2 regions of the Nitratireductor lacus genome follow, and region 2 is predicted to be linked to the other one. Evidence: riboswitches for the same ligand, from Rfam matches in the RefSeq annotation. Region 2 holds a riboswitch; the other holds the start of a gene.
The links. Region 2 has a riboswitch for S-adenosylmethionine ahead of metA (homoserine O-acetyltransferase MetA). Riboswitches for the same ligand answer to the same signal wherever they lie in the genome.
Positions count from the first base shown of each region.

Region 1: linked by a shared signal. The riboswitch ahead of AC07E3_RS17420 (O-succinylhomoserine sulfhydrylase) and the one ahead of metA (homoserine O-acetyltransferase MetA) in region 2 are both predicted to bind S-adenosylmethionine.

Region 1 covers NZ_JBWKMB010000022.1:33,379-36,781, reverse strand. Annotated here, with positions in the region: gene AC07E3_RS17430 (ion transporter) at 1-183, shown strand, start outside; gene AC07E3_RS17425 (2'-deoxycytidine 5'-triphosphate deaminase) at 193-1,284, opposite strand; SAM riboswitch at 1,368-1,445, shown strand; gene AC07E3_RS17420 (O-succinylhomoserine sulfhydrylase) at 1,496-2,686, shown strand; gene AC07E3_RS17415 (CDP-alcohol phosphatidyltransferase family protein) at 2,694-3,299, opposite strand.
Region 2 covers NZ_JBWKMB010000005.1:141,251-144,653, forward strand. Annotated here, with positions in the region: gene AC07E3_RS06110 (omptin family outer membrane protease) at 1-359, opposite strand, end outside; gene metA (homoserine O-acetyltransferase MetA) at 549-1,469, opposite strand; SAM riboswitch at 1,523-1,600, opposite strand; gene hisC (histidinol-phosphate transaminase) at 1,719-2,819, shown strand; gene AC07E3_RS06125 (prephenate/arogenate dehydrogenase family protein) at 2,823-3,403, shown strand, end outside.

The DNA.
Region 1 (3,403 bases), on a different contig from region 2:
TTCACGGTGCTCAACCTGTTCATCGGTATCATCGTCTCGGCCATGCAGGCCGAGCATGATGAAGAGGCTTCGGCAGAACGCACGGCCCTGCAGGCCGAGCAGGAGATCATCCTCAATGAAATCCGCGCCCTGCGCAAAGAGGTGCAGGCACTGACTGTCGAAAAGGCGCGCGAAGAGCGCTGACCCCTGCGGTCAGCGCATGCGAAAGTGCTTGGAGAGCTTCAGCGACTGGCCCTGATAGTTGGACTTCAGGTCCGCGCCGTAGAGCGCACGGGGGCGTGAGAGCATCCGCTCGTAGACGAGACGGCCGACGATCTGGCCGTGTTCGAGAATGAACGGAACCTCATGGCTGCGCACTTCCAGAACCGCACGGCTGCCGGTGCCGCCAGCGGACGAATGCCCGAAGCCGGGATCGAAAAAGCCCGCATAGTGCACGCGAAACTCGCCCACCAGCGGATCGAAGGGCGTCATCTCGGCAGCGTGGTGCGGCGGCACATGCACCGCTTCCTGCGACACTAGAATATAGAATTCGTCAGGATCGAGAATCAGGCCGCCCGCACCGTCGCCGGTCAGCGGCTCCCAGAAATCCGCGATGTCGTGCTGATCGCGCTTGTCCACGTCGATGAGCGCCGTGTGATGTTTTGCGCGATACCCGATCAAGCCGTTTTCGCCACCACTCAGATCGACCGAAAGCGCGATACCGCCGCCGGTGATGTTGGGGTCGTCCGAAGCGACAAGCGTCTCGCGCGCATGCAGGTCCGCCAGCGCGCTTTCATCGAGCAGCGCCTTGCCGGTGCGGAACCTTATCTGCGAAAGGCGCGATCCGGTGCGCACCACGATCGGAAAGGTGCGTGGGCTAACCTCCATGTAGAGCGGACCGGAATAGCCGGCGGGGATCTTGTCGAACTCCTGCCCGTTGTCGGTCATCACACGGGTGAAGATATCGAGCCGGCCCGTCGAACTCTTGGGATTGGCGGAGGCGGAGATGCCATCTGGCAGATCGAGCCCTTCCAGAAGCGGCACTATGTAAACACACCCGGTCTCCAGCACGGCGCCCTCGCCGAGCGCGATTTCGTGCAGCTTGAGTTTCTCGAGCTTTTCGGAAACGCGGTGGTTCGGCCCCGGCAGGAAGCTGGCGCGCACGCGATAGGCAATGGTGCCAAGCCTCAGATCGAGACTGGCCGGCTGAATCTGGTCGCCATCCAGCGGGTGGGCCGAGGCGAGCGCCCCATTGTCGAACAGTGCCGCAATGTCCTTGTCCGGCAGAATTCCCGCTTTTGCCAACGCCCCTCTCCTTGCACAGGGTTTGATTGAACGAGGTTTAGCGCCGCTTGTCGTTGACGCAAGGCGCCTGAAGGTCTAATGGACCTTTATCCCGTGGTGATTTGGCCGGTCGGCTTGCAGCCACGTTAAAGAAGTCGCTAAAAGGCCGCGCTCGATCACCGGACCGGCATGCGGCTTTTCGCGGCCGGTTTTTTTGTTGGGTGTAGAAGCGATGACAGAGAATTCCGAGAACGACTGGAAAGCACAGACCGCGCTTGTTCATGGCGGGGTCACCCGCTCGCATTTTGGCGAAACCTCCGAAGCGATCTATCTGACGCAGGGTTTTGTCTATGATAGCGCGGAAGCGGCGGAAGCCCGCTTCAAGGGCGAGGAACCGGGCTTCGTCTATTCCCGCTATGCCAATCCGACCGTCGACATGTTCGAGCGCCGCATGTGCGCGCTGGAGGGCGCCGAAGAGGCGCGCGCCATGTCTTCCGGCATGGCCGCCGTCACCGCTGCGCTGCTTTGCTCGCTCAGGGCGGGCGATCATGTGGTGGCGGGCCGCGCGCTTTTTGGATCGTGCCGCTGGGTGGTTGAAACGCTGATGCCCCGCTACGGGATCGAGACAACGCTTGTCGACGGCGCGAAGCTTGAAAACTGGAAGGCCGCCGTGCGGCCGAACACAAAGCTCTTCTTCCTTGAAAGCCCCACCAACCCGACTCTTGAAGTGGCCGACATCGCCGGCGTCGCGGCCCTTGCCAACGAGGCTGGCGGGCGTCTCGTGGTCGACAACGTCTTCGCCACCCCCCTTCTGCAAAAGCCGCTTGAGCTCGGCGCGCATGTGGTCGTCTATTCCGCGACCAAGCATATTGACGGTCAGGGCCGGTGTCTTGGCGGTGTTGTTCTTTCGGACAGGGAGTGGATCGACGAGCAACTGCAGGACTTTTTCCGCCATACAGGGCCAAGCCTCTCGCCCTTCAATGCGTGGACTCTGCTCAAGGGGCTGGAAACGCTGCCGCTGCGCGTGCGCCAGCAGACCGAGAGCGCCGGCCGTATCGCCGATCTGCTCGCCGACCACCCCAAGGTCGCCCGCGTCATCTACCCGGGACGCAAGGATCACCCCCAGGCAGATATCATCGCCCGGCAGATGAAGGGCGGTTCGACCCTGATCTGCGCTGAACTGAAAGGCGGCAAGAAGGACGCATTCGCCTTTGAGAATGCCCTCAAAATCTTCCAGATTTCCAACAATCTTGGCGACGCGAAGAGCCTGATTACCCACCCTGCCACGACGACGCACAAGAATCTGTCTGACGAGGCCCGCGCCGAACTGGGCATCGGCGACGGCACGCTGCGCCTTTCGGTGGGGCTTGAGGACGGTGACGATCTTCTCACTGACATCGAACGGGCACTGGACGCGACCTGAAGCGGGTTCAGCCGAACCGTCTGCCCGCCAGAACAATGCGTGACACGGTGGTGTAGGCGGTAAGCACGGCGAACCCGTAGGCAAAAACCGGGAACCAGGACGGTAAGAGACACATGGCCACGAATACGGCCAGTGTCTCGCTCGCTTCGGCAAGCCCCGTGGTGAAGAACAGCGATTTCTCACCGCGCGCATCGCTCTTGAGCCTGCGCTTTTCCGCCATGATCGCATAGGCGAGGAAGCTCGCCCCGTTCACGTAGAACGCCAGCAACAGGACGGCGCCGGCGATTGCGTTGGCACCGGGATCGGCGATGATGAAGCCGAGCGGCACGGCCCCGTAAAAGGCAAAATCCAGAACGATGTCGAGATACCCCCCGAAATCGGTCTTGCCGTGTATCCGGGCAACGGCTCCGTCCAGCCCGTCGCATAAACGGCTGGCCAGGATGAGGGCGAGCCCGGCCCAGTAAGCCTGAAATGCAATGGCGGCAGCGGCGGCCAACCCCAGGACAAGCCCCGCATAGGTGACAGCGTTGGCGCGCACCCCCGCTGCCGCAAGCTGAGCGGCCATGGCCGATAATCCGGGATCGATCTTTCGGTGCGCCCAACCGTCAAGCATGTTTCACCAGCACGTTGTCCTCAATGCCCCATGCTTAACGCCATTCGACCTCTCATGCCGCTCACAATGGCGTCATGAAAGATCATCGAACCTCATACATGAAC
Region 2 (3,403 bases):
CTCCAGTCGTTGAAGGCGTAGCTGGGCGCTGCATCGAGCCAGTCATAGTCCTCCATTCGGCTTTTTCCGGATAAGCCCACTGTTGCGCTTGCTGCAAGCGTCCACGGGCCGGCAAAACGCGCATGCAAACTACCGGTCAGCACAGGCGTTTCGCTCTCCCAGAAAAGCGCGCTGATGCGATTTCCAGCAGGGTCGTACACGATCTCCTCAGCACGGAGAAATGTGTAGCCCACGCCTCCGATGAAGGTGACTTCACGGTCGTGCGATACCAACTCCAACCTGTCCGGAATTGAGAGGTCTGCTGCGAGCGCCAATGTTGGTAGAATTGAAAATATCGCTGAAATGAAAAACTTGCGCATTGGTTGCAATTCACTTTCAAAATTAAGAGCCGCTAAAAAAACGTAAATGAAATCACTTCTATATAATTTTTAGTGCATTCTTGTTTTATGCAATAATAAGTTGTGTTTCGAACTGTCACTCTTTTTCGACCCGCTGTTTTTATCGGGCGTTTGGCAACATGCCTGGCGAAAGGAGCGGATGTGCGTCTACTAGCGTTGACCGATCTGTTCAAGCTCATAAGGCGTCGACTGATAGACCTGGTTGATCCAGTTGCCGAAGAGCAGGTGCGCGTGTGAGCGCCAGCGGTTGAGAGGCGGGCGGCTGGGATCGTTGTCCGGGTAGTAGCCGTGCGGTACGGCAACCTTGGTCCCCGTTGCAACATCGCGGTCGTATTCCTCCTTGAGCGAGGTGGAATCATATTCGATGTGATTGAACATATAGAGCCGATTGCCCGCTTCTTCTGTCAGAAGACAGGGGCCGGTGACATCCGATTCCATGAGCACTTGAAGGCCACGGTCGGCGGGAATGTCTGAAGAGCGAACTTCGGTCCACCGTGACACCGGGATGGCGAAATCGTCTGAGAAACCGGCCAGGAACGGCGAGGCGGGCGCGTTGTTGCGGTGCCGGAAGACACCGAAAGCCTTCTTCTCGAGCGTGTATTTGGGAATGCGGTGGAAATGCCAGGCTGCCGCCATGGCGCCCCAGCAGATATAGAAGGAGGAGTGGACGTTGGTCAGCGTCCAGTCCAGAATCTGCTCCAGTTCCTTCCAGTAGGTGACTTCCTCGAACGGCAGAAGCTCAATCGGCGCACCGGTGATGATGAAGCCGTCGAACTTGCGGTCGCGCACCTCCTCCCAGGTCTGGTAGAAGGATATCAGGTGTTCTTCCGGCGTGTTCCTGGCGCGGTGGTTGCCGATGCGCACGAGGGTCAGTTCCACCTGAAGGGGCGAAGCGCCGATCAGCCGGGCAAATTGTGTCTCGGTGCGGATTTTGTTGGGCATGAGGTTGAGGAGCCCGATCTGTAGCGGGCGGACGTCCTGCCGCAGCGCTGTCTGCTCGTCCATCACGGACACACCTTCACGCACGAGAACATCGCGGGCGGGAAGCTGGTCGGGGATCTTGATCGGCATTGTTTTGCTCCAACAAAAAAGACCGGCGGCGAAATCGCGACCGGTCTCAGCAAATTCTGCTTCGCTCGGCCTTTTAGCGAATTATTTTACGTGGCTGCAAGCCGACCGGCCAAATCACCACGAGTGAAGGTCTTTATTTAGGATGGTGTTTTCTTTGCGTCAATCGCTCTCATGGGCTAAAGCAACGGACGGATTTTCTCCGCAGGGTCGAGGATCCGATTAACCGTTTCCCAAAAACAGGACCATTCAATGAGCACGTCCGTCCGTCCCGAACCGAAGCCCGGTGTCATGGATATCGCCGCCTATGTGCCCGGCCGCGAGAGCACGCCAGGTGCGACGAAGGTGTGGAAGCTCTCCTCGAACGAATCTCCGCTCGGGCCCTCACCCGCGGCTGTCGAGGCGATTTCCAGGGTTATGGGGCATCTGGAACTCTATCCGGACGGATCGGCAACCAAATTGCGTAATGCCATCGCGGAGACGCATGGGCTGAACCCGGCCAACATTCTTTGCTCCAACGGGTCCGATGAGCTTCTTGGCCTGCTCGCGCAGACCTATATCAAGCCCGGCGACGAGGCGATCTTCACGGAACACGGTTTCCTGGTCTACCGCATCCAGACGCTGGCGGCCGGTGGCACGCCGGTGGTGGTGAAGGAAGACAAGGAGCGCGCGGATGTCGATGCGATCCTTGCGGCGGTGACGGAAAAGACGCGCATCGTGTTCCTGGCCAATCCCAACAACCCGACCGGCACCTATCTGCCGGTAGACGAAGTGCGTCGCCTGCAGGCAGGCCTGCCGAAGACCGTGCTTCTGGTGCTGGATGCTGCCTATGCCGAATATGTGCGCCGCAACGATTACGAATCCGGCATCGAGCTGGTCTCCTCCAGTGAGAATGTCGTGATGACGCGCACCTTCTCCAAGATTCACGGCATGGCGGCGCTGCGCATTGGCTGGATGTATGCACCGGTGCATGTGGTTGATGCGGTGAACCGGGTGCGCGGTCCCTTCAACGTAAACGCACTGGCCATCGAGGCAGGTGCGGCGGCGATCCGCGACAAGGCGCATGTGGAACGGGCTGTTGCGCATAACGAGACCTGGAGTGCATGGCTGGTCGAGGAACTTGGCAAGCTCGGCCTCAGGGTCACGCCCAGCGTCGGCAATTTCCTGCTGATCCATTTTCCCGAGAACGGCGGCAAGTCGGCGGCTGATGCGGACGCTTTCCTTGGGACGCGCGGTTATGTTCTGCGCCGGGTCGTGCCCTATGGCTTCCCCAACGCGCTGCGTCTGACCGTCGGCCCCGAAGAGGCCAATCGCGGCGTCGTTGCCGCGCTCAAGGAATTCATGGAAAGCTGAGTTGTGCCTGAACCACTTTTTGACAAGGTCGCGCTGGTCGGCATCGGCCTGATCGGTTCGTCGCTTGCGCGGGCCGTCAGGCATGGCGGTCTTGCGACCACCATAGCCATTTCTAGTCGCAGTGAGAAGACGCTGGCCAGAGCCCGCGAACTCGGGCTGGGCGATGTCTACGAGCAGGATGCGGCCGAAGCTGTGCGGGACGCCGATCTGGTTATCGTTTCGGTTCCCGTCGGTGCTTCGGGCGCGGTGGCAAAGGTCATCGCTGCAGGGTTGAAACCCGGGGCGATCGTCACGGATGTCGGCTCGACCAAGGCGTCTGTGATTGCGCAGATGCAGCCGCATCTGCCTGACAGCGTGCATTTCATCCCGGGGCACCCGATCGCGGGTACCGAAGATTCCGGTCCGGATGCCGGTTTTGCGGATCTGTTCGAGGGGCGCTGGTGCATTCTCACGCCGCTGCCGGATACGGATGTGGACGCGCTGGCGCGTCTGTCAGCCTTCTGGGAAGGCTGTGGCGCGATGGTGGACCGGATGGATCCTGAACATCATGACATGGTGCTGGCCATCGTTTCGCACCTGCCGCA